DNA from 3 places in the Glaciecola petra genome. Region 1 is predicted to be linked to each of the others. Evidence: predicted binding sites of a transcription regulator. Region 1 holds the regulator's gene; each other region holds the start of a gene.
What was found. Region 1 encodes FliA, which starts transcription of late flagellar genes. Its sites were predicted from a motif close to CTAAAGNTNNNNNNNNNNNNGCCGATA; they were not measured.

Region 2: a site for FliA is predicted at 4,943-4,969, ahead of pomA (flagellar motor protein PomA). Genes of this name have one in related genera too.
Region 3: a site for FliA is predicted at 2,369-2,395, ahead of RM552_RS16780 (DUF5610 domain-containing protein). Genes of this name have one in related genera too.

The regions. Positions count from the first base shown of each region.
Region 1 covers NZ_JAVRHX010000001.1:687,818-697,977, forward strand. Annotated here, with positions in the region: gene fliQ (flagellar biosynthesis protein FliQ) at 1-91, shown strand, start outside; gene fliR (flagellar biosynthetic protein FliR) at 110-886, shown strand; gene flhB (flagellar biosynthesis protein FlhB) at 971-2,104, shown strand; gene flhA (flagellar biosynthesis protein FlhA) at 2,303-4,402, shown strand; gene flhF (flagellar biosynthesis GTPase FlhF) at 4,462-5,961, shown strand; gene RM552_RS03065 (MinD/ParA family protein) at 5,958-6,809, shown strand; gene RM552_RS03070 (RNA polymerase sigma factor FliA) at 6,819-7,547, shown strand; gene cheY (chemotaxis response regulator CheY) at 7,584-7,967, shown strand; gene RM552_RS03080 (protein phosphatase CheZ) at 7,986-8,735, shown strand; gene RM552_RS03085 (chemotaxis protein CheA) at 8,748-10,160, shown strand, end outside.
Region 2 covers NZ_JAVRHX010000004.1:17,053-27,212, forward strand. Annotated here, with positions in the region: gene RM552_RS13015 (NAD(P)/FAD-dependent oxidoreductase) at 1-1,152, shown strand, start outside; gene RM552_RS13020 (DUF1365 domain-containing protein) at 1,155-1,904, shown strand; gene RM552_RS13025 (class I SAM-dependent methyltransferase) at 1,921-3,177, shown strand; gene RM552_RS13030 (flagellar motor protein MotB) at 3,199-4,122, opposite strand; gene pomA (flagellar motor protein PomA) at 4,122-4,886, opposite strand; gene RM552_RS13040 (exodeoxyribonuclease VII small subunit) at 5,072-5,299, shown strand; gene RM552_RS13045 (polyprenyl synthetase family protein) at 5,315-6,217, shown strand; gene dxs (1-deoxy-D-xylulose-5-phosphate synthase) at 6,266-8,131, shown strand; gene RM552_RS13055 (phosphatidylglycerophosphatase A family protein) at 8,124-8,618, opposite strand; gene thiL (thiamine-phosphate kinase) at 8,626-9,600, opposite strand; gene nusB (transcription antitermination factor NusB) at 9,604-10,026, opposite strand; gene ribH (6,7-dimethyl-8-ribityllumazine synthase) at 10,026-10,160, opposite strand, start outside.
Region 3 covers NZ_JAVRHX010000008.1:19-10,178, forward strand. Annotated here, with positions in the region: gene RM552_RS16775 (RNA recognition motif domain-containing protein) at 637-1,098, shown strand; gene RM552_RS16780 (DUF5610 domain-containing protein) at 1,178-2,338, opposite strand; gene trmA (tRNA (uridine(54)-C5)-methyltransferase TrmA) at 2,465-3,562, shown strand; gene fabR (HTH-type transcriptional repressor FabR) at 3,564-4,172, opposite strand; gene RM552_RS16795 (acyl-CoA desaturase) at 4,319-5,452, shown strand; gene RM552_RS16800 (hypothetical protein) at 5,538-5,837, opposite strand; gene dusA (tRNA dihydrouridine(20/20a) synthase DusA) at 6,226-7,245, shown strand; gene RM552_RS16810 (PspC domain-containing protein) at 7,654-7,857, shown strand; gene RM552_RS16815 (DUF2333 family protein) at 8,069-9,061, shown strand; gene RM552_RS16820 (TIGR04219 family outer membrane beta-barrel protein) at 9,064-9,828, shown strand; gene RM552_RS16825 (assimilatory sulfite reductase (NADPH) flavoprotein subunit) at 9,935-10,160, shown strand, end outside.

The DNA of each region.
Region 1 (10,160 bases):
GGCAATGAGTTGGTTGGGCAGTTGGATGGTCAAAAAACTTATGGATTATACCTTTGAGTTAGTCAACAGCATTCCGACAATCGTCGGTTAACGGACGTAACATAAAAACATGGACTTGCTAAGCAGCACAATAACCAATTTGATCAGTGATTATATGCTCGCGTTTATGCGATTTTCGGGCATGTTTATCGCCATGGTTGGCATTAGTGCCCGCACTATTCCCCCGGTGATTAGGAACTTGCTTGCGATTTTGTTGACTGCCATGATTGTTCCTATGATACCTCCTGTTCCAATGACCGAATTAGTCTCGCTCGGGGCAATGCTTGAGGTGATAAAGCAACTCATTATTGGCATTGCAATTGGGTTTATTTCGATGATGGTCATTAATACCTTTGTGCTAGCTGGGCAAATTATAGCAATGCAGACAGGTCTTGGTTTTGCTTCTATTGTCGATCCTGTGAATGGTATAAATGTTCCCGCAGTTGGTCAATTTTACTTGATTCTGGCGACCTTGCTTTTTTGGGCTTTTAATGGCCATTTATTCATGATTGAGCTACTCGTAGTCAGCTTTGAAGCATTTCCTATTACCGGCCCTTGGTGGACTGGAGAACAGTTTAAAGAAATTGCTCACTGGGCAGGTTGGATGTTTGTGTCAGCAGTGACGATTGCTTTAGCACCTATAGTGAGTCTATTAATAGTTAATTTGGCCTTTGGGGTAATGACAAAAGCATCACCACAATTGAATATATTCAGTATTGGATTTTCTATTGCTCAAATTATGGGTTTGACCATTATATGGATGACCTTGTCGAATCAAGCACTGCATTTTGAGCAGCAGTGGACTCGAGCACAAGGACTAATGTGCGAATTATTAAAAAGTTGCTAGCGATGCTGAGTCAGAATGAGAATAACTTAGCACAATACAAACTCACATTATTTTATATGTGCAACAATCGATTTGGGCAGAATGATGGCTGAACAAGATGATTCGTTTGAAAAAACGGAAGAACCCACCCCCAAAAAACTCGAAGACGCACGAAAAAAGGGGCAGATAGTACGTTCTAAAGAATTAACAACTACTTTGTTGTTGTTGTTCAGTGCTTTTGCATTAATTTCAGTTGGACAGTATATTGCTAGCGCCATGTTTGGTATTACCCAACGCTCTTTTATGTTGTCGCGCGATGAAACTTACGACATAAAACACATGTTTCAGATTTTAGAAATGGCGGTGCTTGAAAGCGCATGGCCATTAATTGGATTTATCGTCATTGCGATGATTGGTGGTATTTACGGCAGTGTCGCAATGGGAGGCTATAATTTCACTTGGTCGTCAGCAGCACCAAAAGCCAATAGAGTAAGTCCTATGAAGGGATTTAAAAGAATGTTTGGCTTAGAAGCTTTAGTTGAATTGCTAAAAGGTATAGGGAAAGTATTAGTTATTTCTGGCATGGCTTATTTTGCCTTAATTATTTTTAAAGACGAGGCCTTACATCTTGACGTTGAACTTTACCCACTAAATATTTTCCATGCTTTGGATATGCTCGAATGGGCCTTTTTGTTATTGGTCGTTGGAATGGTGCCGATTGCGCTCATAGATGTTCCGTTTCAAAATCATAAACACAATAAAGAAATGAAAATGACGCTGCAAGAAGTAAAAGATGAACGGAAAAATGCAGAAGGCGATCCGATGGTCAAAAGCAGGGTAAGACGCATTCAATATCAAGCCGCAGCAAATCGTATGATGCAAGAAGTGCCTGATGCTGACGTTATTGTGACTAACCCAACACACTTTTCGGTTGCTATAAAATATGATCAGGATGGTGATCGTGCACCGGTTATGGTTGCCAAAGGTGCTGACCAATTAGCGTTGCACATTCGTAAAATCGGACAAGCACACGATGTTCCAATTGTTCAATCTCCGGCTTTGGCACGGGCAATTTATTATTCAACCGAAGCAGACCACGAAATCCCTCAAAAACTCTTTATGGCAGTTGCCCAAGTCCTTGCTTATGTTTATCAATTAAAAGCATATAAAAAAGGTAAAGCTAAACGTCCTAAAGCACTTAAAAAAGATTTACCAATACCACCAGAGCTAAGGCGATAATAAGTACCCTCTTTATTACCGCAACACAACTATTCCAATACGCTTTCGCGGGAATAACACAAGTGATCGTGGGAGTGAGGCAAGAGTTTGCAGGGATAGTTTAGGCGATAAAACTAATTAAATTGATATTTTTGTTAAGTTGGCACGAGAGTTGTAGTACCCACTTTAAATATTAATAATTAGTCAAGAATTTGGTGTATGCAGCTTGCACAAGCGTTTCAAAAAATTGATAAAAATCATTTAAAAAGTCTAACCAGTGGATTGGGCGCGCCGATTGTAGTGTTGGCCTTGATGGGTATGGTTATTCTACCTATGCCAACCATTTTATTAGACACTTTGTTTAGTTTTAATATTGCCTTGTCTTTAGTCATTATTTTAGTTTGTGTATTCACGCAACGCCCCGTAGATTTTGGTATTTTCCCTTTAGTATTGCTCGTTGCGACGGTTTTGCGCCTCGCACTAAACGTAGCATCTACCCGAGTCGTTCTTTTAGAAGGTCATGAAGGTGGGGATGCCGCTGGTAAAGTAATACAAGCATTTGGTGAAGTAGTCATTGGTGGTAATTATGTGGTAGGGGCGGTTATTTTTACCATCTTACTCATCATCAATTTTAAAGTGGTTACCGCAGGGGCTGGCAGAATTTCAGAAGTCAGCGCTAGATTTACTCTTGACGCGATGCCGGGCAAGCAAATGGCAATAGACGCTGACTTAAACGCAGGGTACATAGACCAGGATCAAGCGCGCAAAAGACGTCAAGAAATTACCAGTGAGGCAGATTTTTATGGCTCTATGGATGGTGCCTCTAAATTTGTAAAAGGCGATGCAATAGCAGGCCTGTTTATCATGTTAATCAATATTGTTGGCGGGCTTTTTATTGGCATGTATCAACATGATTTGTCTTTCGGTAACGCAATGGAAGTGTACACCGTCTTAACAATTGGTGATGGTTTAGTTGCTCAAATACCTTCTTTATTGTTATCGGTTGCGACCGCCATAATTGTGACTCGAGAAAACGATAGTCAAATAATGGGCGACGAAATTAGAGCGCAGCTAGCGAATAGACAAGCATTGTATATCACTGCCATTATTTTATTTATTATGGGTATCATACCCGGGATGCCGCATTTTGCCTTTTTGACCTTTTCTGCAATGGTAGGTGGATATGCATTCTACCGCGATTGGAGTGCTAAAAAGCGTGCTGAAGAAGCCGCAAAAGTGGCAAAAATGCCAGACAATGTCGCACCAATGGGCGAAGTTAAAGAGCTTAGTTGGGATGATGTGCAGCCATTAGACATTATAGGGCTAGAGGTTGGATATCGGTTGATTCCATTGGTTGATAAATCACAAGGTGGAGAATTACTCAATAGAATCAAAGGCGTTCGGAAAAAACTCTCACAAGAGCTTGGTTTTCTTATTCCACCTGTTCACATCCGCGATAATTTAGATTTCACGCCTAACGCTTATTCTATTTCTTTATTAGGTGTTAGCGTTGGCGAATCGCAAGTTAACCACGACCATGAATTGGCAATTAACCCGGGTCAAGTATTTGGCACACTCGAAGGCACCGTTACAAAAGACCCTGCATTTGGATTGGATGCTGTTTGGGTAAAACAAAGCCAACGAGAACATGCACAAACTTTAGGGTATACGGTGGTTGATTCAGCGACAGTTGTTGCCACCCATTTGAGTCAATTACTGACAAATCATGCCCATCAATTGTTGGGACACGAAGAAGTACAACAACTTCTGGATATGCTTGAAAAGACACATCCAAAGCTAGTAGAAGGTTTGGTACCCGATATCTTGTCTCTTAGTTTGGTGGTTAAAGTACTACAAACATTATTGTCTGAAGGTGTGCCCATTAGGGACATGCGTACGATAGTACAGACGCTTTCAGACTATGGTCCCAAAAGCCAAGACCCCGATGTATTAGTGTCTGCCTTGAGAATTTCACTTAAGCGACTGATAGTGCAAGAAATAACCAATGGTAGTGCTGAAATTCCAGTAATTACACTTGCTCCTGAATTGGAACAGATGTTGCATAAGTCACTTCAGGCGGGTGGTGATGACGGCGCAGGAATCGAACCTGGTTTGGCAGAAAAGCTTCAAGAATCTTTGTCAGAAGCGTGTCAACAACAAGAGGCTGCTGGTGAGCCTGCAGTATTGTTAACGTCAGGCATGTTAAGACCGGTCTTATCAAAGTTTTTAAAACAAGCGGTGTCTGGTTTGCATGTGTTGAGTTATCAAGAAATACCAGATGATAAACAAATAAAGATAGTGTCATCAGTTGGGCAATAGCCATCCGTTATTGTACTTCACGAAATATAGCGATTCAGAATTAGGCGGTAGAGAACAATATGAAGATTAGACGTTTTTTTGGAAAAGACATGCGAGAAGCGCTTAAGTTGGTCAAAGACGAACTTGGTGGTGATGCTGTTATTATGTCGAATAAAAAAGTTGCCAATGGCATTGAGTTAGTCGCAGCTATCGATCCTGCCGAAAAAATGCCTGATGCCAAAACGCAAGATAAGGTCTCTGCTACACCTAGTTTGAGCGAGATAATAGGTGATTCTGGACCTGATAGTTTGCAAGCATTATTAGAACAACAAAAAAGCCAACAGCATAATCAAACCAATGGCCAACAAGCTGAGAAAACTGAGACCCCAGTAGCTAAGCATGCTAGCAACAAGCAACGTTCATATCCTGCTTATAATGAGGCGGACCAAAATTTAAATCAATTAAATAGAGAGCCAGAAAAATCGCTTCACTATTCACAGCAAGCTGGTTATGGCGACGTGTCAGAACCTAGAGCTGATAACCGTATTTTTAGATCCCCTGCATTTTCTGAAGAAGAAAACGTAGCGCAACAGCACGCAAGCTCACAAGCTGGCGGTATTCAACCTCCTCCTAGTGTATTGGAGCCTGAAAAGCTAGATGTAATCAAAGCAGAGTTAGAATCCATTAAAAATGTACTCAAATTCCAAGTCTCAGAACTTTCTGATGAACGCAGGAAACGCAACAATCCTGTCCATAGCTATTTGCATGAACAAATCATTAATATGGGAATTAGCGAACACCTAGCAAAACAGTTTATTGAATTTCTGCCTCATCAAGTAGATGAAAAAGAAGGTTGGAAATATATTCTTAATCTATTATCAAACCGCTTGCATATTGGTGGGAATGACATCTTAACACAGTCCGGTGTAGTTGCTCTTGTTGGCCCAACAGGCACAGGTAAAACCACTACACTCGCTAAGCTTGCCGCAAAGTATGCGCAAAAGTACGGTGCCGAAAACGTTGCTATGGTGACCATCGATACATACCGTATTGCTGCATTTGAGCAACTGTCAACTTACGGAAAAATAATTGGATGTAGCGTTAAGAAAGCGCATAACTCACAAGAATTAAATGATTGTTTGTATCAATTGCGCAATAAGAAATTAGTACTTATTGATACAGCAGGATTTAGTCAACGCGATCATCGCTTGATTTCACAGCTTAACGAGTACGAGAGCAATATCAATTTAAGCATAAAAAAATATTTAGTATTGCCAGCGGGTGCACAATATCAAGTGCTTAAACAGACGGTCAAAGCATATCGTTCAACAGAAATCAAAGGCTGCATCTTTTCCAAATTAGATGAATGTTACAGTTTAGGTGAGGCGCTTAGCGTTATTATCGAAAATGATATGTCCTTATCTTATGTGACAGACGGTCAGCGGGTCCCTGAAGATATAAAATTAGCTGATTCTGCCAACCTAACCCTGATTGCTGCCAAGCTATTTAGGAAATATGGTTCTGGTATGCAACATGATCAAATAGTCGAAAATACTTCGGCAGAAGCGGGTGTCTTATGATTGACGACCAAGCTAGGAGTTTGCGTACAATGAGCCGGAACAAACAGGTAAAGGTTGTCGCCATTACTGGAGGTAAAGGAGGCGTTGGTAAAACTAGCGTCACGTTAAATACCGCAATAGCATGTGCCAAATTGGGACGTCGTGTATTGGTACTCGATGCCGATTTAGGCTTGGCAAATGTAGATGTCATGTTAGGGCTAAGAGTTGAGCGTAATTTGTCTCATGTGCTAAATGGAGACTGCACCCTCGACGAGATATTAGTCACAGGCCCACATGGAATCAAAATAGCACCAGCAACTTCGGGCACAAAATCTATGGCTGAATTAAGTGCCCATGAACATGCGGGTCTTATTCGAGCCTTTGGCGAGTTAAAAACACCCATTGACCTTATGTTAATAGATACCGCCGCGGGTATTTCGGACATGGTTGTGAGTTTTTCGAGAGCAGCTCAAGATGTTGTGCTTGTTGTATGCGACGAACCCACTTCCCTAACTGATGCATATGCGTTAATAAAAATACTAAACAGAGAGCAAGGCGTTTTTAAATTTAAAATTATTGCAAACACCGTTCGCAGTGAGAGAGAAGGCAAAGAGCTATTTAGCAAACTATCGAAAGTAACCACGCGCTTTTTAGACGTAGCACTGGAATTAATCGCTATTGTGCCATTTGATGAAAATGTGCGTAAAGCGGTACGCAAACAAAGTGCTATTGTTGAGGCATTTCCTGCTTCACCCGCTTCTAAAGCAATTAATAAATTAGCAATAGACATGCAGCACTGGCCCATGCCAGCGCAAGCTGGGGGACACTTAGAGTTTTTTATTGAAAACTTAGTGTCATTGCATGATTAGGTAACCATAGTGAGTATACAAGTGACTGGATATCAACAACAAATAGACAAAAACCAATTGGTTGAAAAACACGCACCACTAGTGAAGCGAATCGCTCATCATCTATTGGCCCGATTACCTGCGAGTGTGTTAGTCGATGACTTAATACAATCAGGCATGATTGGTTTGTTAGAGGCAGCAAGAAACTTTGACGGTACAAAAGGCGCTAGTTTTGAAACGTTTGCAGGTATTAGGATCAGGGGCGCCATGCTTGATGAAATTCGTAAGGGAGATTGGACACCCCGATCCGTCCACAAGAATTCTAGGGCAATAACTGAAGCGATCAATCAAGTTGAGAAGAGTACTGGCAGAGATGCGAGAGATACTGAAGTAGCTAGTGCTTTAGACGTTACCCTTAAAGATTACCATCAAATGCTTAACGAAGTTAACGCTGGAAAATTAGTTGGAATTGAAGATTTAGGCGTTAGTGAAGATGTTTTAACTACGGAAGAGTCAAAAGGTGCCGATAAACCTTTTGAAGAGATGATGCAAGGTTCGTTTCAAAAAGCACTGGCAAAGGCTATTACGACTTTACCCGAGCGCGAAGCGATTGTTTTAGCCTTGTATTATGATGAAGAACTAAATTTAAGAGAGATTGGTGAAGTGCTAGAAGTGAGTGAATCTCGCGTTAGCCAAATCCACTCTCAAGCCATGATAAAGCTGAAGTCTAAAATGCAATCTTGGCAAGTAGAGAAATAATTTTAATTCGAATAAAGATCCTTAGCGGAGGTAGTTTTGGATAAAAGTATGAAAATTCTCGTTGTTGATGATTTTTCAACAATGCGTCGCATCATAAAAAACCTTTTGAAAGATCTTGGGTTTAGCAATATACAAGAGGCTGATGATGGCAATACTGCCTTGCCTATGCTTAATCAAGGTGATTTTGATTTTGTTGTTACTGACTGGAATATGCCAGGCATGCAAGGCATAGACTTACTCAGAGCCATTCGTTCTGATGATAAGCTAAAACACCTCCCAGTATTAATGGTAACTGCAGAAGCCAAGAAAGAGCAAATAGTGGCTGCGGCTCAAGCAGGCGTTAATGGGTATGTTGTTAAGCCATTCACAGCTGCAACCCTTAAAGAGAAACTAGACAAAATATTTGAACGTTTAGGTTAACTCATTTCAAAGGTAGATATTATGACGCAAGAAACACCTTTGATGACGCTGGATCAGGCCAAAGAACTCGTCAAACACTTAGAATCTAATGATACGCATGCAGCCAACCAAATCATTCAAAATTCGCAGGCGCCAGAATCTGCTGCATTGTTTTCGGAAGTAGGCAAATTAACTCGTCAACTTCACGATTCACTCAATAGCTTTAAAATAGACGATCGCATTAGCCACCTAACGCAAGAAGAACTTCCCGACGCAACTGCGCGACTAGAGTATGTGATTGCTGAGACTGAAAAAGCTGCTAACTGCACAATGGATGCAGTTGAAAATAGTATGCCTATTGCTGAAAAACTTTCCGAGCGCTTAGATTGCATCATGCCTGAGTGGAAGAAACTCATGCATAGACAAATAGAACTGGGCGAGTTCAAGAACTTATGTCACGAATTAGATGGTTTGTTAACTGATGCCCGAAAAGATTCCCAAGCCCTCAATGCAAAATTGACCGAAGTTCTTATGGCGCAGGGCTATCAAGATATTACAGGGCAAGTTATTAATAAAGTAATTACCTTAGTCAAAGAAGTTGAAAATCATTTAATTGGTATGTTAGCGACATTTAGTGGTCCAGAGTCGATAGAAGAAAACGCTCAGGCATCCAAGAAATCTGACGATAAGGTAAAAGCGGAAGGGCCGATTATAGATGCAGAAAAACGTGATGACGTCGTGCAAGGGCAAGACGATGTTGACGATTTGCTGTCAAGTTTAGGATTTTAGGGGAGCGCTTAGATGTCGTTTGAAGTTGATGAGGATATTCTTCAGGATTTTATGGTTGAAGCCGGTGAAATTCTAGAGTTACTCCAAGAACAACTCGTTGATCTCGAGAACAATCCAGAAGATGCCGATTTATTGAATGCCATATTTCGTGGCTACCATACTGTAAAAGGTGGTGCTGGATTTTTGTCACTGACAGAACTAGTTGACATATGCCATGGTGCCGAAAACGTTTTCGATGTAATGCGTAATGGTCAGAGATCATTAACACCTGAATTAATGGACGTCATACTACAAGCCACAGATGTAGTAGTAGATATGTTTGAAAATGTAAAATCAAGACAGCCTCTTGAAGCCGCTCCGGAACATTTAATCAAGATATTACATAAGCTCAGTTCACCAGAAGTTGAAGGTGAAACGATCTTTGGCGAAGCCGAAACAGCTGAGCAATCAAAATCAGCTGTTGAAGATGAAACAGTTGAAGAGAAAAGTAATGAATCTGCAGCAGAGCCTCAGAGCAGTGCTCAAGAAGCCGCTCAAACAGAAGACTCTATCGAAGAAATTACTGAAGATGAATTTGAAGCGCTATTAGATGAACTGCATGGTGAGGGTGGACCGACATCAAAGCCAAGTTCACCGGCTAAAAATGAAACACCAGAAGCGAAAAATAGTGCGGAAGATAGCGATATTACCGACGATGAATTTGAAGCTCTACTTGATGATATTCATGGTAAAGGCAGTTTTAAAGCAGAGACTTCTACAAGCCAATCAGAGACGCCGGAAAGTGTAAGTCCAAGTATAACTAATAACGACGACGAAATAAGTGATGATGAGTTTGAAGCGTTATTAGATGATTTGCATGGTAAAGGAAAAGCGCCGACGATTGCAGATTCGAACGTACCAACTGATAAGGTCGCAAAAGAAACACCTGCGACCCCTCCAAAAAACGAGGGTCAGAGTGAGATACCTAAAAAGCCAGAACAAAAACCTGTAGCAGCGAGTAAAGAAACAACTCATACTACCAACGCAGCGCCTAAAAAAGAGGTTTCTCGTAAGAAAGCAGAGACTAAATCAGCTCCTCCACAAGCTGAAACGACCGTTCGGGTAGATACTAAAAGACTTGACCAAATTATGAATATGGTGGGCGAATTAGTATTAGTCAGAAATCGCCTAATCAGTCTTGGAATAAATGTTGCTGACGAAAGCATGACGAAAGCGATTGCAAATTTAGATGTTGTCACTGGAGACTTGCAGGGTGCGGTGATGAAAACCCGCATGCAACCTATCAAAAAAGTGTTCGGAAGATTCCCCAGAGTTGTAAGGGATATGGCAAGAACACTGAAAAAAGAAATTACTCTTGTGCTTGAAGGCGAAGAAACTGATTTAGATAAGAATTTAGTAGAGGCTTTAGCCGATCCTTTAGTGCAT
Region 2 (10,160 bases), on a different contig from region 1:
GACGGCAAACAATATGCAATCGATACAGGTTTTATTGTATACAACGATTGGACATATCCTAATTTCATTAAGTTAATGAGTAAATTAGGTGTGGCTACTCAAGCTACTGAAATGAGCTTTAGTGTAAAAAATAAAATGTCTGGGTTGGAATATAACGGCAATACCTTAAACAGTTTATTCGCTCAACGTCGCAATTTGTTTTCTCCTTCTTTTTATCGTTTAGCACTCGACATAGTGAAATTTAATAAACTATGCAAAGCACATTTGGCAGAGAATAAAAGTACAGAGAACTTAACGCTTATCGCATTTATTAAACAACATCGTTTGAGCGATGCATTTACCGAAAACTATATCTTGCCAATGTGCGCAGCAATTTGGTCAACAAGTCTAGAAGCATCCGCTAATTTTCCATTGTCTTTTTTCCTAAAATTTTTTAACAATCATGGTTTATTAAATATAACGAATAGACCTCAATGGCACACTTTAATTGGTGGCTCCGCTGAATACATTGCGCCTCTCACTAAAAGTTATGCAAATAACATTAAACTAAATAGCCCTGTAGAGAGTGTTACTAAAGTTAACCATAACGACGAAGATAGTTATCAAGTTGTAAGCAATAACGACACATACTCATTTGATCAAATAATCTTTGCATGTCATAGTGATCAAGCCTTGAAAATGCTGAATTTACAAAGTTTTGACGAACAGTCTAAAGAAGACTATGCCCGCATTCTTGCAGCAATTCCTTATTCAAATAATGAGGTGGTTTTGCATACTGACACCAGCCTTTTACCCAAAAGACCGCTTGCTTGGGCGAGTTGGAATTATTTAATTAAAGGTGTCACAAACGAACACGCATCTCCAGCCAGTGTCACCTACAACATGAATATATTACAGCGCATCAAAAGCGATACCACTTTTTGTGTGACCTTAAATAACACTGCAGATATTGACCCTAGTAAAATACTGGGCAAATACCAATATGCACACCCTCAATTTAGCCCTGCTATGGTGGAAGCACAGTCCCAACGAAATGTCATATGCGGAAAAAACGGTATTCATTTTTGTGGGGCATATTGGTACAACGGCTTTCATGAAGATGGGGTCAGAAGTGCTTTAGATGTGGTTGCACGATTTGGTGCAGAATTGTGATTATGAATGCTAATCATCAAACAATAGAAAGCGGTATTTATAACGGTATCGTATATCACAAAAGATCGCTGCCAAAAGTTCATCAGTTTGATTATCGAATTTTCTTATATTGGTTAAAACTATCAGAACTGCCTGATATTGAGGCGAACGTTAAAGGTTTCGGCTGTAATTCGAAAACGTTCTCAGCGGTAAACTTTAAGCGGGAAGATTACTTAGGTGATCCAAATATATCTTTGCAAAATGCTGCGTTGGCGCGCATGAATGAGCTGAACGAAGATTCCGATGCAAAACTAATAGGGGATGTTTTTTTGCTTGGTCAGGTGCGCACCTTTGGGCTCTATTTCAGCCCAGTAAACTTTTATTATTTGCGCAATGACGAAGGGGTATTTAGTCATATGTTAGCGGAAGTAAGCAATACTCCGTGGAACCAAAGACACCACTATCTTGTTGACTTAAAAACCCAAGGTAATAGCCAAAAAGCCTTTCACGTTTCTCCATTTAATCCAATGGATATGCAATACAAATGGCAAATTGCACAACCGACTGAAAATCTTAAGCTACACTTAAGTTGTTACAAGCAAACAAAACACTTTGAGGCGGCCATTAATATGCAACGTTTACCTTTAACCAGTGCAAGTTTAAGGTCGGCTTTATTTTCCATTCCAAGTATGACGCTTAAAACCGTATTTGGAATTTATTGGCAAGCAATAAAATTATTTTTCAAACGTGTACCGATTTACACACACTCATGATGATAGGAATTAATCTATGTCTTCTGCTGAACAAACATTTCTGAATAACAACAGTCTTTCTTTTTGGGAGAAAACCTGTCGGTCCATTTTTCTTGGGATATTAAAGCATGTGCCTCATGGCCATATTGTGGTGAAGGAACAAGGACACTTGGTTGGGCGATTTGGAGATACTAACCACGACTTGCACGCCGAGGTGAATTTTCTTAGTCCGGCGGTTTATCCTAAACTCATGTTTGGTGGAAGCATTGCATCAGGTGAAACTTTCACTGACAATTTATGGGAATCGCCCAATCTAACCAATGTGATTCGTATTTTCGCGCGAAATTTGCCTTTATTGGACAATTGGGAAAAAAGGTTTAATTGGGTCACTATGCCAGCACTAAAGCTGAATCACTTTGCTAATCGAAATTCTACTGAACAAGCAAAACGAAACATATCAGCCCACTATGACCTTGGAAACAAACTCTATAGTAAATTTCTTGACCGCTCAATGATGTACTCAGCAGCAATTTATCCTGATTCAAATGCTAGTTTGGCTGAAGCACAGCAACATAAATTACACACTATTTGTGAAAAACTTAAACTAAACGAATCTGATCATTTAGTAGAAATTGGCACCGGTTGGGGCGGTTTGGCGGTGCATGCTGCGAAGCACTATGGATGCAAAGTGACAACAACAACAATATCTGAAGAACAACACGCCTATGCTAGCGAATGGATTAAAAAAGAAGGCTTGGAAAACAAAATCACTTTACTCAAAAGAGACTACCGATTACTCGAGGGCACCTACGACAAGCTTGTGTCTATTGAGATGATTGAAGCAGTGGGTAAACGCTATCTATCGGAGTTTTTCAAAAAATGTAACAGTTTATTAAAACCCGATGGTTTAATGCTTCTGCAGTCCATTACCATAGATGACCGTCGTTATGAAAGTTATGCAAATAGTGTTGATTTTATTCAAAAATATATTTTCCCCGGTGGTTTTTTACCATCGCAATTAGTGATAAACGAACATTTGAAAAAATATTCTGACATGTCGATTGCTGATGTACAAGATATCGGGTTGGATTACGCGCAAACCTTAAGAGATTGGTTTGAAGCTTTTATGACCCAAAAACAGCCTTTAGCCAAAGATGGTTATGATGAACGTTTTATGCGGATGTGGCAATATTATCTTAACTATTGTGAAGGTGGATTTTTAGAGCGAGTGATTAGTACTGTGCAACTTGTCATGCGCAAACCGGGGTACTTAGCTGACCTATCTCGGGGATAATTGAGCCATACCAATTGAAGCTTATGGCTCTAACACAGAAATAGGATCAGAAAATTTGGCCTCACCCTGTAGGATAGCAATTTCCACTCTGCGATTTTTTGCCCTCGCGGCGGCTGTATCCTCTTCTGTCATAGGTTGAGTAGCGGCCTTGCCTATGACTCTCATCCGCGTCTCGTCAAATCCTCTGGCGCGGCGTAGCTCTTCCGCTACAGCGACTGCGCGTTGAGCGGATAAGTCCCAGTTTGATCGGTAAAGTTCGTTCGACACTTGAACATTATCACTGTGCCCGGTAATTTCGACTTTGCCTGGCATGTCGTTCAATATTTCGCCCAATTTACGTATAAGCGGAACAAATTGAGGTTGTAAAAATGCAGAGCCAGCAGAAAATGAACCGTTTTCTCTCACCCTTATAATAATTTGCTGTCCTAAATTTTCGACATCAACAGCACCGTCTTTAATTTCTTTTTGTAATAACTCTTCAATTTTTTTCTTATTTTCTTCTATTTGTTCTTGATTAGCTGCTGCTGCGGCCGCTGCTGCTGTTTGATTGGCTGTTTGCGGTGACTGACCTCCCCTAAATGAACCTTGTTGTTTTTGACGTCCACCGGCAGAGTCATCTTCGCCTTCTTGGAAATTCAACATGGGCTTAGTAATATCTTGTGTCACCTGTTGGACTGTTTCAATAGGTGTAGGATCAGGTTTGCCCGGTCGAAACTCTAACGCAACAACACTGGTTCCTTTGGGAATATCTTTTAATTCAATTTTGTTTTGCACACCAAATGCAAATTTCATAGAGCCGGCAATTTGTTTAAACTTTTTTACATCCATCTCAGAAAATGACAGCAGCAAAACAAAGAAGCACATCAGTAGCGACATCAAGTCAGCAAATGTTCCCATCCAGGCAGGCAGACCTTCGGGGGGGCATTTAGGGCATTCGTCTTCCACTATTCAGCTTCCTCTTTGGTTTCTCGCTTACTTTCAGCGATATAACCCTTAAGCACGCCTTCTATTACGCGAGGATTTTGTCCATCAGCAATGCCTAATATGCCGTCTAGAATGAGGGCTTGATTAAGTTTTTCTTCGCCAGCACGCACTTGTAATTTAAATGCGATAGGCAGACAGACTAAATTGGCTAGCATTGCGCCGTATAGGGTCGTTAGAAGTGCAACCGCCATTGCAGGGCCGATAGCCTTAGGATCATCCATAGCAGACAGCATGGCCACCAGTCCAATGAGTGTTCCTATCATTCCCATCGCAGGCGCTACATCGCCAAGCGACTTAAATATTATTGAACCCGCTTCATGTCTTTCAGAAGTATTAGAAATATCCTTACCCATAGTTGACCGCACTACTTCAACATCGTGACCATCAACCAACATATCTACACCTTTTTGCATAAAGGTGTTTTCTATTTCAGCTTCTTCTAACGCTAAAAAGCCTCCTTTGCGGGCAGCATCCGCCATCTCTACTACTTTTTCGATTAACTCTTCAGGTGATTGAAGCTTAAACGCAAACGCTTTCGCGGCAACTTTTCCTGCCCCCAGAAATTGCGCGAGAGGATATTGCATAAGCACTACAAAGGTTGAGCCACCAAACACAATAAGTACAGAGGGTACATTGAAGAATATACTGATATCACCACCTAGGACCATTGCCATGATGACAAATCCTAAAGCGCCAATAAAACCAATAATGGTTGCTAAATCCACGTATAACTCCTCTAAAACCTTTATAAGTTGCGTTATGCCCAATTCTCAAATATGGTTAACGGCATATTTGAAGCAACCTTTACGTAAAAAAGACAAGTAAACATCCTCTATAAGTTGAATTTATTTATGCTCTCAGTTAATGTGCTGAGCAATTAGAATAGAAAGTAAAAAAGAAAGTAGTACAAATGAATATTGAAGAAATGTCTTTTGAGCAAGCAATGACAGAACTTGACGCAATAGTGCTTGAAATGGAAAGGGGTGAAATCGCATTAGAGACTTCTCTTAAGCACTTTGAGAAAGGAGTCACTTTAGCAAGGCACACGCAAAAACTCCTGCATGAAGCTGAGCAGAAGGTTAACATTCTGACCCAGAATAATGGCGAAGACAAATTAGAATCTTTTTCTGAAGAATAGAATCTTTATTTTATAATGTCGTTTTCTATTTCCCTTGATGCCACACTGGCAACTACTAAACAACAAATCCATGAGAGTTTTGCTGACTTTATTGCGCAACAAAATATTCCAGAACCAAAGCTCGCCAATGCTATCGAATATGCGCTGCTGTCTGGCGGTAAACGCATCCGCCCATTGTTAATCAATTTGATAGGTAAATCTTTAGGATTAAGTCAAACAGATCTTACTCCAATTGGTCTTGCTGTTGAGTGTATACATTGTTATTCCTTGGTTCATGACGATTTACCAGCAATGGATGATGATGATTTACGGAGAGGAAAGCCAACTTGTCACATTGTATATGACGAGGCGACTGCAATATTGGCCGGTGATGCTTTACAGTGTATGGCTTTTGAAGTCTTAGCCTCTGCTCATTTTTCTATTTTTGCTGACAAACAAAGAGTAGAACTTATTGCTCTGCTGAGTAAGGCCGCTGGTGGATGTGGCATGGTTGCAGGACAGAGCATTGATTTAGTATCTACAAACAAACAGATTAACATCGAACAGTTAACTGAGTTACACCGTCTCAAAACGGGGGCTTTACTTGAGGTCTGCGGCGCCCTTCCTTGTGCAATTAGTGAGCACATAAGTATAGAACATGCAGAGTTGTTCAGACAATTTGCGCGGCATATTGGTTTGGCGTTTCAAATTCAAGATGACATCTTGGATGTTACAGCCGACACTGATACTCTAGGAAAACCACAAGGGTCAGACGAACTAGCGAACAAATCAACCTTCGTGTCACTATTAGGCTTGGACGGCGCAAAAAAAGAACTTGATAAACAACATTCAAAAGCAGTAAACGCCCTTGCCAATTTACCGTATAATACTGATGAGCTGTTATCGTTTACTGATTTTATGGTTACCCGAGCATATTAGACTCTACTGACCTATGCAACACCAACAACTGAGAAGAAAAATACAAGTATGAGCCTTGATTTAAATGACTACCCCCATTTGGCAAAAGCTGACCTGCCAGAAAATCTGAGACGTCAGCCTAAGTCAAGTTTAGGGAACATAGCAAATGAACTCCGACAATTTTTGCTTAATAGTGTTAGCGCAAGTAGTGGTCATTTTGCTTCAGGCTTGGGTACTGTCGAACTGACAGTTGCTTTGCATTATGTTTACAATACACCATTTGACAAGCTAGTTTGGGACGTTGGTCATCAGGCATATCCGCACAAAATCCTAACAGGACGCCGAGATAGAATGACTACTATTCGCCAAAAAGGAGGCTTGCATCCCTTTCCTTGGCCACCCGAGAGTGAATTTGATACTTTTGCAGTAGGTCATTCTTCAACATCAATTAGCGCTGCCTTGGGCATGGCGATTGCTGCCGAAAAAGAAAATGCAGGGCGTAAAGTGGTTGCTGTTATTGGAGATGGTGCGCTAACTGCAGGCATGGCTTTCGAAGCATTAAACCATGGTGGTGATATTAATAAAGATATGCTCGTGGTCCTTAATGATAACGAAATGTCTATTTCAGAAAATGTAGGTGCCTTAAATAGTCATTTAGCACGCTTATTAACGGGTAATTTTTTCAATTCAATCCGTGATGGTGGTAAAAAAATACTGTCAACAATGCCACCAATAAAAGAGTTTGCGAGTAAAGCTGAGGAACATATCAAAGGCATGGTAGTCCCCGGTACTATTTTTGAAGAATTAGGTTTTAAATATATTGGACCAATTGATGGGCACGATATAGATGGTATGGTGGATACCTTAACAAATATGCGAAAAATGCCTGGTCCAAAAATATTGCATGTGGTAACCAAAAAAGGCAAAGGTTATCAACAGGCTGAAGAAGATCCTATTAAATGGCATGCAGTGCCAAGGTTTGATCACACTACTGAGCAATTCCCGGCAAGTAAGCCAAGTAAACCGACCTTCTCAGCGATTTTCGGTGAATGGCTATGCGACATGGCAGAAAAAGACCCAGAATTGGTTGCGATTACCCCTGCAATGCGAGAGGGTTCTGGGATGGTGAAATTTTCCCAAAAATTTCCTGAACAATACTTTGATGTTGCGATTGCAGAGCAGCATTCAGTGACCCTAGCAGCCGGACTAGCATACGCCAAAAAACACCCTGTTGTGGCAATTTATTCTACTTTTTTACAACGTGCATACGATCAACTTATACATGATGTTGCCTTACAAAACTTACCCGTCCTTTTTGCAATAGATCGTGCCGGTCTTGTAGGTGCTGACGGCCCTACCCATCAAGGTGCTTTTGATATTAGCTTCTTAAGATGTATACCAAACATGATTATTATGACACCAGCAGACGAAGCTGAATGTCGAAATATGTTATATACCGGGCATCTTGCGCAATCTCCAGCAGCAGTTCGTTATCCTCGTGGTGCAGGCATGGGGATAGAAATTAGTCAAGAAATGCAAGCAATACCCCTTGGTCAAAGCAGAGTGATTAAGGAAGGCAAAAAAACGTGTATATTGAATTTTGGTACGCTTTTACCTGAAGCGATCAAAGCCGCAGACGCAATTGATGCTGCGCTGATTGATATGCGTTTTGTTAAACCGCTTGATCATGATGCGGTAATTTCAGCAGCAAAACAGTATGATTTAATCGTTACATTAGAAGATGGCGCTATAAAAGGTGGTGCAGGTAGTGCGGTTATAGAATGCTTGCAAGCAGAAAAAGTATTGGTACACGTATTATGTTTAGGACTCCCCGATGAGTTCATTATGCAAGGCACACAACAAGAAATGTATGCAGAATTAAAGATTGATGCACAGGGTATAGAGCAACAAATTGAGCAGTTTTTAGCTAGTTAAAAACTGCTGGCATCAAAAATAGACTAGAGTGTAAGCCAACTGCGGCGAATAATGCCGCTATCACGTCATCTATCATAATACCAAAGCCGCCATGTACATGCTTATCTAAAAAGCTGATGGGCCATGGTTTCCAAATATCAAACACACGAAACAAAATAAAACCAAGTACTAATGTTTGCCAAGAAATAGGGACCGCAACAAAAACAATCAGCATGCCCGCTATCTCATCCCATACAATTGAGCCATGATCATGGACACCTAAGTCTTTGCTCACCTTGTCACAAATAAGAATCCCAATAGCCAAAGAAAAAGAAACTAAGACGATCTGCCAAATAATTGGTAAAAAACTAGCGCCATATACCAGAGGTAAAGCGGCAAGTGAACCCATAGTACCCGGCATAAAGGGGATTAAACCTGACCCGAAGCCAAATCCTAAAAAGTGTGCTGGATGTATAATATTTACTTTGCCAAGTAATTGTTTATCCATAATTTATCTAAAAGTGCTGATAACCGTGACGTGTCTCGCTAGACAAATCATATGCTTGGTTGTTCAAGAGTAAATCAAGCTTACCTGCAGCACCCGTTACCTGGCCGATACAGGTATATTGAATTGAGTAACTATCTAAGGTTGTTTGCATGCTTGTTTTTTGTTCTTCAGGCACTGTAAACAAAAGCTCATAGTCATCACCGGAAGTAGTAGCGTACTCTAAGGCTTTTTCTAAACTGTCGACGTTTTTCCCGAGGGCCGGAGAAATAGGTAACTTATCTAGTTGCAGCAATATACCTGTATCGGAGGTATTTGAAATATGTGCAACATCTTGTAATAGACCATCAGATAAATCGATACATGCACTAGCAATTCGTCTTAAACAAGTTCCTGCCAAAACTCGCGGTGCAGGTCTTAAATGCCTATTTACTAAATATTCTCGGGCTTCTTTGTCGTTTATTGTCAATTTGCCCTTGAGTATATCTAAACCAGCGCCAGCGTCTCCCAGGGTGCCTGTCACATATATCCAATCACCATTTTGGGCGCCGCTGCGTTTTAAGATACTCTCTTGTGGCACGAATCCTTGTGCAGTAAGTGTTAAAGATAGTTGCCCTTTTACAGTATCTCCACCTATCAGTTGCACTGAATAATATTCACAAAGCTCAGCTACCATGTCGCTAAACTCAGTCAACCACAATTTATCCACACTTGGCATGGACAACGATAAATTCAACCATGCTGGCTCTGCTCCCATTGCAGCTAAATCACTTAAATTAACGGCAATAGTTTTATACGCTATATCAGCTGCAGAGGTCCCTTTCAGAAAATGTACGTCCTCTATTAACGTATCTGTAGTAGTGACTAAACATTGGTTTTCAGGTACTTGTGTTATGGCTGCGTCATCACCAATACCGAGTATTACATCCTTTCGGGGAAAACTTTTTCCCGAAAAATATTGTTGTATCAAATTGAATTCATTCAAAATTTAGGTTCTTTCGTCTTTGCGTAAGGTTTTTACCGCTTTATCCAAAGCACCATTGATAAATTTATGACTTTCTTCGGCACCAAAAGATTTTGCTAATTCTATCGCCTCATTGATTATCACTTTAAATGGCGTATCAAAACGTTCTAGCAATTCGTAAGTGGCCAAACGCATAATAGATTTTTCAATAGGGTCTAGCTCTTCAGGAAGGCGTCCTAAATAAGGCTTGTACTTTTTATCGAGGCTAACAACGTCGTTAGAGACGCCAGCTAAAATAGCCTGAAAATACTCCATATCGACTTTCTTCATATCATTGGTGGTGACCATCGACAATTCGATTTGTTTAATGTCGTTTCCACTCATTAGCCAGCCATAAAGTGCTTGTAAAGCAAGCACTCTAGCTTGTTTGCGGTGAGCTGGTTTCACTAAAGTGCCTCATCTAACGCTGCCATAACATTCACCATTTCTAGCGCACTAAGTGCAGCTTCAGCACCTTTGTTACCTGCTTTTGTGCCTGAACGCTCAATTGCTTGTTCAATGCTGTCGGTTGTAATAACACC
Region 3 (10,160 bases), on a different contig from region 1:
GAGTAAATGACTCGTCACGCTTACTTCTTTGCGTTTCTTTTAAAGGCGAGTATCATATATGACACTGACCCCTTTTTTTGTCGTAGACACTCTTAATGAGTGCCCACACAGATTGTCTTGCTACTAATTGTTAAAGAACACCGTGCAACAATTACTCCCTAGGAGTAATTTTGCGCAATGAGGACAAACATTACTCTGAGGAGTAAAACCAACATCGCGTCGTTACACTGCGCTGGAGGAGGATAAAAGACCCTGCCTCAAGCGGGATGCGAATACTACTGCAATCGCAAATTTTGTCAAGGATATTTTGTTAAAAATTGGATAAAAAATTTATCTGTCAATTTCTTCCAAACCCCTAGCCATTAAAGCCTGTACAAATATTAACCGACCGACTTTAAGTAAGCGAGCGCGCATTCTACAGATCTAAAACATCTTAACAAGCCCATATCTAAAATTAATCGCTGAAATCAAACATTAAATTTGTAAAACCCATAGATTTATTTCAATAACGTTATATTGGTAAATTGTTTGTTTATAATTTGTATAAAAATATTTACATCTTCTGCTAGCTATATTTTTCTAAGGCTTTAATATATTGCCACATATTTTCAAAGCGATGCCCAAATGGGAGGTACAATGTTGACGTTAAAAATGCCATTGGTTGCTATAATAACGCTATTATTTGCGGTAGTTACCTATTTTATCAACTTAGAATTTAACGATACATCAATAGCTTATTTTTTACCCAGTATCTTAATATTACTTTTTGGATTGAGTTTGATGTTGCTCTCTATGCTTATTAACAAAGAGTCAGCAGCAGTTGGCGAAGCTGATGTAGAAGATAATAATATTGCCACTCTTTATATTGGAAATCTTGCTTACAAGGCAAACGAACAAACTGTCCAAGAGCATTTTGAAAATATAGGTTTTGTTAAATCAGTACGCTTGGTAAAAGATAAAAAGACTGGCCGACGCAAAGGATTTGGATTTATTGAAGTAGCCGCTAAGGATCAGCCTAAATTTATTAAAAAGTTCAATGATTCCATATTTATGGAACGCAACTTGATCGTTCGCTTAGCAAACGACAAACAATATTAGGCTTTCTTTAGCCACATTTACGTTAATAAAGACAGTTGAATGAACATAGTACGACTACTTTACATAGTAGTCGTAAGTACTAATCAAATTTGCGATTAAAGCTATGAAATTTATTGATAGCTTGCAATAAATCCGGCACTTGAACGTCTTTCATTTGATTGACAAGGCCATTGATAATTTGATTAAAATCCTGTTCGTCCTCTAGTATTTGTTTGCTTGAGTCAATAACGCCTAAGTACTTACTCAGATAATCTGCAACTTGTTTAGGCGACTCGGGTAAATCGTTTTTCAAGTTTGTTGAAGAGTTAACAATTGCTTTTGCAGAACGAAGCAGATGTTCATCAGAATACCCTTCTAATTGACTTTTAGCGTAACTATCTTCAACAGACCCTCTGTAGAAGCTGTCTAATAGAGCATCCGTTTGATTCACTAGATTAGCTAGTCTATCAACTTGACCAAGTTCGTATTCGTGCTTCATTTGAATACTACTGATTTTGCTCTCGGCTACGTTTATTGAAAACGAAATACCCGAACTGCTAGTGGTAAAGTTTTTCTCATTGCTTTTTGTCGAAGCTGAAACCTCAGATTTTATCAGCACGTTGTCAAAGCTCAAGCTGCCCCGACTATAATCACTCAGTGTAATATCTATTTCGTTATAAGCCTCATTGCTATTTGATGTGTCAGTTGCGCTAGCATTTGAAATAATATTATCTAAGCTCAACCTATCAACGCCTTGCAAAATGGCATTTTTTATTTGGTCGATACTATCGAAGGTATTTTCATCAGCAAGTCCAATTAATTCGATCTTGGCCTGATCAATACCCACTTCTACGCCCTTGATTGCTTCGTTTCTATAAAAATTAAGTTGTTCTTCAGAATAATTTTGGCTAGCCAAATTATGTAGAGCCTTACCGACAAAACTAACCACATTAGCGGTAATTTTATCAATGCCCGCCTCAAATGAAGACGCACCTTTTTCTACATCAAACCGTTCATTAAGATTTTTTTCTGTATTGATCGTGCTAGGGACACCAACAGAAACGCCAACATTCTTTTTCAAGGAAAAAGATACTACTTTTGCAATAACAGCATCGCTTTGATGAGATGCGCTATAAGTGTCATCTGCTGAAGCGATATTGCTTGCCGGTTTGTCGACTAGCTGGCTTTGCCGAATTCCATTATTGGAAGGCTCGCCCACAGCTTTCGACGACAAAATATTTTGTGTCTGTAACGTGTTCATAAAAAGATACCTCACTATCCTCAACATAGATATCGGCCAAACAGGGCGATTTCTTTAGCAAAGAGTTGGTAAATTTTTCAATTACGTTAAAATCCTCAGCAAATATTTTTATCACACTAAGCAAATATGTCTTCAGACCTCCAAATTCAATACGATTTGCAACTTATTAATAAGCAAAAAGAGCTGGCAAATTTACTCAACCCGTTCTACTCGGGACCAATAACAACATACGCATCTTCACCTCAACATTATAGAATGAGGGCGGAGTTCAGAATATGGCATGAAGGTACAGATACTTTTCATATTATGTTTAATCAACAAACTAAAGAAAAGTACAAAGTTGATAACCTACCTGCCGCTAATCTACTCATAAACATGGCTATGAAAGAAGTCATTGAAAAAGTTATCAGTAGCCAAGAACTGCGCACAAAACTATTTCAGATTGACTATTTGTCATCCACAACTAATGAGCTAGTGATAAGCATGATTTATCACAAAAAATTGACCCCAGAATGGATTAGCGCAGCCGAGGATTTACAAACTCATTTAGCACATTTAGGGAAAATAAATATTATCGGGCGGGCGAAAAAGCAAAAGTTGGTGCTTGGTAGCGATTATGTCAATGAGTGCCTATCAATAAATGGCCAAACTTATGTTTTTAAGCAAATTGAAAATAGTTTTACGCAACCCAACGCTAGTATTAACGTTAACATGATTGAATGGGTGGCTGAAAATGCATCACAAAACCAGACAGACTTATTAGAGCTATATTGTGGCGCTGGCAATTTTACTATTCCTTTAGGTCGCTCATTTAGGAAAGTGTTTGCTACAGAAATTTCCAAAACATCTGTAAACGCTGCACATGAGAACATTAAATCAAATAACGCTAACAATATAGAAATTGCTCGTTTGTCGAGCGAAGAATTTGTTGAAGCATATAACAAGGTGAGAGAATTCAAACGACTCAAAGCTATACAATTGGACACTTATGATTTTACTAGTGTCTTGGTTGACCCACCGCGTGCAGGGCTAGATCCAGGAACCCTTAAACTCATCTCACAGTTTGAACATATTATTTATATTAGTTGCAACCCACAGACCTTGGCTGAAAATTTAGAACAATTGTCTAATAGTCATCAAATAAAAGCAGCCGCAATATTTGATCAATTTCCATTCACTCCTCACATAGAAAGTGGTGTTATATTGTCAAAAAATAATAAATAAACTAAGTTTTATTAAGTGCAGCGTATTGTATGGCACCAAACTGAATAAATCTTAACTGCACTTTTACCCTGTCTGCTATATCTTTAATATCGACAGAATTAGCGTCAAGCGCCTCTGCACCAGCATTAAATACCAACTTAACCATAGCCTCTGCTTGCAAAGACGCGATATAAGTTGGCACATTTAAACGTAACACGATGTAGTCGCTTAACTCTTTGGTAAAATGTCTGATTTCCCGCATAACGGCCGCTCTAAACGAAGAAGAAGTGCCGGTATGTTCACGCAACAAAAGTCTAAATAAATTAGGATTTTGTAATATGAATTCCATAAAGGTATCGACAGAAATAGTAATAATACTGCCACCAGAGGATATTCTTTTGCGCGCTTGACGCATTAGTTGTCTTAATGCCAAGCCCGATTCATCGACCAGAGTCAATCCTAACTCATTAATATCAGTGAAGTGACGATAAAAAGAAGTAGGCGCGATATTAGCTTCACGCGCAACTTCACGCAGGCTTATGCTGGTAAAGCTTTTGTTGTCATCCAATAAAGCGAAAGCAGCAGCTATTATGCGCTGGCGAGTTTCTTGTTTTTGCTGTTGTCTATTCATTAAAATTTGGCAGAAAAGTAAACTCACAAAAGGTTATTAGATACAGACAAACAAGGCAAGGCTTTGAAAGATAATACTTGCACTTTAATGACCAAAAAGATAAATTTGCGTACAGTTGTACGCTGAACTTTGAGTAGTAATATATTTTGAAAAAACCACCCCTTATCACGCTTAATGTAACCTTATTTATTGTAACGTCTTTGATTGCTCTTTTGGGCATACCAATATGGGCTTATGTATACGGTATTTCATGGGTAGAAATTGCGGTTGCAGTCGGTTTGTTTTTCTTTACGGGTATGTCGATAACTGCGGGATATCATCGCCTTTGGTCACACAAAACTTATGATGCACATCCAGTAATCAAGGTTATTTTGGCAACTGGTGGTGCCATGGCAGTACAGAATAGTATTCTGCATTGGTGCAGCGATCATAGAGTCCACCATCGCCACGTTGACGAAAATGGCATGGATCCATATTCGGCAAAAAGAGGTTTTTGGTTTTCGCATATTGGTTGGATGTTACGAGAATATCAGGCAAAGCGTTATAGCGACTATGCCAACTGCAAAGACTTACAAAAAGATAAAGTTGTCATGTGGCAACATAAATATTATTTGGCCATTGTTTTGATTGCTAATTTCGGAATTACAGGCTTTTTAGGATGGTTAAATGGCAGTATTATTGGCATGATTCTAGTAGCTGGTGTAGCTCGATTAGTAGCTGTTCATCACGTAACTTTCTTTATAAACTCTCTTGCTCACATTTGGGGTAAACGACCTTACACTGACAAAAATTCTGCTAGAGACAATGGGATACTTGCATTTTTCACTTTTGGCGAAGGCTATCACAATTTTCATCATATTTTTGAATATGATTACAGAAACGGCATCAAATGGTGGCATTATGATCCAACCAAATGGCTCATCAAAACATTATCATTGTGCAATTTGGCGAAAAATTTACGCACTACACCTGAAGAACGTATCGAAAAAGCTCGTTTAGCTATGGAATTAAAATACGCAACTACGAAACTATTGCTTTTGCCGAATGCAGATGAAGTGCTCGCAAAAATGCAAGCTGAATACGATATTTTAGTACAACGCATGAGTGAATATTACAAAGCTAGAAAGGCCCTAGTTGCTTTGAAAAAGAAGTCTCTTCAAGAGAATTACGAAAAACTAGAACTTGATTTTAAGTATAAAGAGCTTAAACAGTCGGTCATCTTACAAAAAGAAAAGTGGCAGTCTATTTATAGCTTTTACTTAGAGCCAGCTCGCGCTTAAGCCCTGTTTCATAACAAAAAAGGCATTCATAAGAATGCCTTTTTATTGTCTGGGAGAGACGTATATTCTATTTTTAGTGAAATAATTAATCCGCTTTTGATTTTTTGGGTTCAACTTGGTTGATTTTAGCTAAATCAACAATTTGAATTTTCCCTTGCGGTAAGTTTGGATCAATATCAACTTGATGTGAAACGGTTAATAAAGTGTTTTTGATCGAAATATTGATTTCATTTTTGACTTCGCGAATACTATTATTGATAAAATTTGCGGTGATTTGATACACCACACTATTTTCGTCAACTTTGACCGAGCTTGCATTCGCCATAGTTGAAAATGCGCAAGCAGTGATAAGCAAAGTTGCAAGTAATTTGCGTGAAAGTTTCATTATATGTTCCTCTAAATGTATGGTTAATGATCAAGATTTTGCTTACGACATAAAAAATCTTAATCTCAATGGTTACTATTTTGTGATAACCCTATACTGATACCAGCCTTAGCCATTCTTGTGCCAAACTATTATTAATTTTAAAAATATCAATTTTTACATGCACTTATTTGGAAAATATACATGCTAACTATAAATAATGAGGAAGACACCGTTCATCCCTTAGTCTTTTTCACTACCAATTTTGGTCAAAATAACTAACTATTAGTTAATAGAATTAAAACCCTATTAGTTAGAAACGTTTGTTCTTTCAAAAGACTGTTTTTCCTTCCGGATTTGCTAGTGTTATAATCATAATGTTGCAATTAACCGGCCTTATTCCACCTTGATGCATTCAAAACTAAATATTGATCACCGTTTCTCAGTCGCCCCTATGCTTGATTGGACCGACCGCCATTGTCGGTTTTTCTTGCGACTGCTATCTAAGCAAGCAGTGTTGTATACTGAAATGGTGACTACTGGCGCTATCATTTATGGCAAAGGTGATTATTTAAGTTTCAACAAAGAAGAACACCCTGTTGTACTTCAATTAGGCGGTAGCGACCCTACTGATATGGCTCGATGTGCAAAAATTGCGCAGGAAAAAGGCTACGACGAAATAAACATAAACGTTGGCTGCCCCTCGGATAGAGTTAAAAATGGTAGTTTTGGCGCATGTTTAATGTCTACCCCATCTATTGTTGCCGATTGTCTTAGTGCTATGCAAAAAGAGGTAGATATCCCTGTAACGATCAAGTGTCGCATAGGCATAGATGATATGGACGACGATAAAGGCCTTTCAGATTTTATTTTGCCAATTAAAGATGCCGGTTGTGAACACTTTATTGTTCATGCAAGAAAAGCGTGGTTACAGGGCTTAAGTCCCAAGCAAAATCGAGATGTTCCTCCGCTCAACTACTCAAGAGTCTATCGATTGAAAGATGACAACCCAAACTTGTTTATTAGTATCAATGGCGGAATCAACAGCCTTGAAGAAGCTCAGTGCCATCTTGAGTATGTTGACGGCGTTATGCTTGGCAGGGAAATATATGCAAACCCCTTTATTCTCAATGATGTGGATAATCATATTTTCAAAACCCATCACCCTAAACCTAGAACCCGGTTAGACATCATTGAGGATATGACCGCTTATATCCACCAAGAACACGCCAAAGGCACTCGAGTTTGGCATATTGCGCGTCACATACTTGGTCTGTTTCAAGGTCAAATTGGCGGTAAAATATGGCGTCGTTACTTAAGCCAAAATGGCACAGGTAAACACAACAATCCAAATTTGTTACTTGATGCCTATGAGCAGGTTAGCATCGCACAACATAAAGCTGAAAACTTCAAACTAAAAACTGGTTAAATTGACTATTATTATTAGTTAAATAGACCAAATTGCTCATTAAATTTCTTGAGCACACTCCTTATTTACATATAAAAACCTAATATGCTATTGATTTCATTGTGTTTTTATCAATTCATCGGATTTTGGCACGACTTTAGCTATGACATTACCATAGTGAACATATCTTCCTGTGAAAGTTGCCAATAATTTTAAGGAAGATGCAAACCAAAACGAAAAAATAAACGACTAATACAAGAACACTGAAGTATTTAGCGGAAAGGAGCAAGATAATGCTGGCACAAATCGATTTACTTAGTTTAGTCCTATCGCCTGTTTTATTTTATATGTGTGGGGCAGGTGTTTTTTTATTATTGTCGCATCTTAAAATAATCAAGGCTGACATTTAGTCAATTAGAAGGAAAACATATGAAAACGGTAATTAACGAAAAACGCTTTTTTAGAGATCCCCATAAAGCGCTCATTTCAGGCGTATGTGCAGGTATGGCAAAATATTTCGATATCAACGAGTGGATTGTGAGAGGCATAGCTGCTGTTGCGTTTTGCTTTTTACCATTCGCAATTGGCCTAGCATATGTAATGGCCATATTACTACTTCGTTATAAAGCTTAGGCTTTTCTGGCAACTTAAATACACAATCCGATACGCAATATAGGTAAATAGCCCGATAAACAGCCTAATAGTTATCATTTTTAATCCGTTTATGTGAATAAGCGGTTTCTAATCGTCCTTGTCGAAGGTAAACTACGCCTATTAGGCTTTGTCGCTTTATTTTATATTCTGATGGATATGCGTTGCGATATATCAAGTCAAAAGGACTCTAATGAATACTTTATTTAATACCAAATCAATTCTTGGCTTTATTTTTGCCATATTCCTCATCATTGGTGTAGTTGGTTTCTGGTGGGGATTTGAACCCAATACTTTTAATGTCAACGTAGCCGCAGATGAGCAAGCAAAAGAGACTAACCAGCGAGTTGTCACGGGGTATACAACAACCAATACACTGATTGCAGTGTTAGAAAAATTATTATATAAATCTGGTGGTTACATAACAAACGACGTAACTCCTCCTGGTGTTTTTATGGATAACATCCCAAGTTGGGAATTTGGTGTGCTTGAAATGAGCAGAGATCTAGCGCTAGCTATGCGGAAAGATTTCAGTCGATCGCAGTCTCAATCTATTGAAAACCCAGCTCTTACTAAGGCCCAACCCAGTTTAAACTTTGACAACAATCGCTGGATTCTTCCTTCTAGTGAAGGGCAATACGAAGATGCACTTGAACAACTTTATGTATATCGCGATCAATTAGGTGACCCAACTGCCACAAACAACCAGTTTTATGCTAGAGCTGACAATTTAAGAGATTATTTAAAACAAGTCGAAAAACGATTAGGTAGTCTGTCACAAAAGCTAAGTGCCAGTGTGGGTACAGAAGTAATTAATACTAATTTGGCGGGCGACAGTGCTGCGAGTAACTCGTCTCCCGAAGCGTCAGTAATGATAAATAAAACGAGTTGGTTTAAGTTAGACGACAATTTCTATGAAGCACGCGGTGCTAGTTGGGCTCTCTTGCATTTTTTAAAGGCTATTGAGACTGACTTTGGTGATGTTTTACGCAAAAAAAATGCAACTGTCAGCTTGCAACAAATAATAAGAGAGCTAGAAGCGACTCAAGAAGCTGTGTTTAGTCCCGTTATATTAAATGGAGACGGCTTCGGTTTATTGGCTAATCACTCTTTGGTGATGGCTAACTATATTTCACGGGCTAATGCCGCGTTAATCGAACTTTCAGAATTACTAAACCAGGGTTAAATATGAAAAATGTAAAAAACTTAAGTGCAATTGTTATTGCTAGTTCAGCATTATTGTTGAGTACACAAGCAAATGCCGATACTTTGCTGGGCGGCTATTTAGGCGCCCAAGCGTGGAATATGGATGCAACAGGCGGTTTCTCTGAAAACGAAAATATCGCTGGTTTTGCCTTTGAGTCAGAACAAAACGCAAGTTTTTACGCTGCGCTTGAACACCCAATTCCTCTCGTGCCAAACATTAAGCTGGCCCGAACCACAATGGATACACAAGGTTCAACAACACTCGACACACAATTTAATTTTGGTGATGAAGTCTTTCTTGCTAACGCTACGCTAGACACCCAAATTGAAATGACTGCGACAGACTATATTTTATATTATGAATTATTAGATTCTGATATAGCTACACTCGACATAGGTGTAGCAGCAAAACAACTTGAAGGTGACATTGTTGTTGTTGATCAAGATGGTAACATGGCAGAAGAAGAGTTTGATGGCATGATACCCATGGCATATGCCAAGGTTGCTTTTGGCTTACCATTGACGGGGCTTGGTGTTTTTGCTGAAGGTACATTTTTGTCAATAGATGACGATTCATTTACCGATTATCAGGCAGGCATTAGCTACAACTTTGTCGAAACCCTAGCGATAGATATGACGATACAACTTGGTTATAGGTCTACCGAATTAGATATCGAAGACTTAGATGACATTTATGCTAATTTAGAGTTTGATGGCGCATTTTTAGGTATCGAATTCGATTTCTAAATTGTTTCAGTACAAAACAGAATAAAAAATTAGTTTTTATTCTTTCCAGTTATCAAAATTAATCGTTATGCTTATTTTAATTATAAGCCTAGCGATTTTTTTTTTAATGACTAAAAATAACAGTAATTCCCCAATAACACCGCTTGACCAAGCTCAATTGTCTCGCCTGTCACAAGCGGTTTCAGGACTCAGTAAAGATCAACTTATTTGGGCGAGTGGATTTGTCGCTGGCGTAGCAGCGGGTGCAAACAATCAGCAACAGTCTCAAGCTTTGACAAGCACAGAACAAGCAACCCTGACGATTTTATATGGCTCACAAACAGGCAATGCCA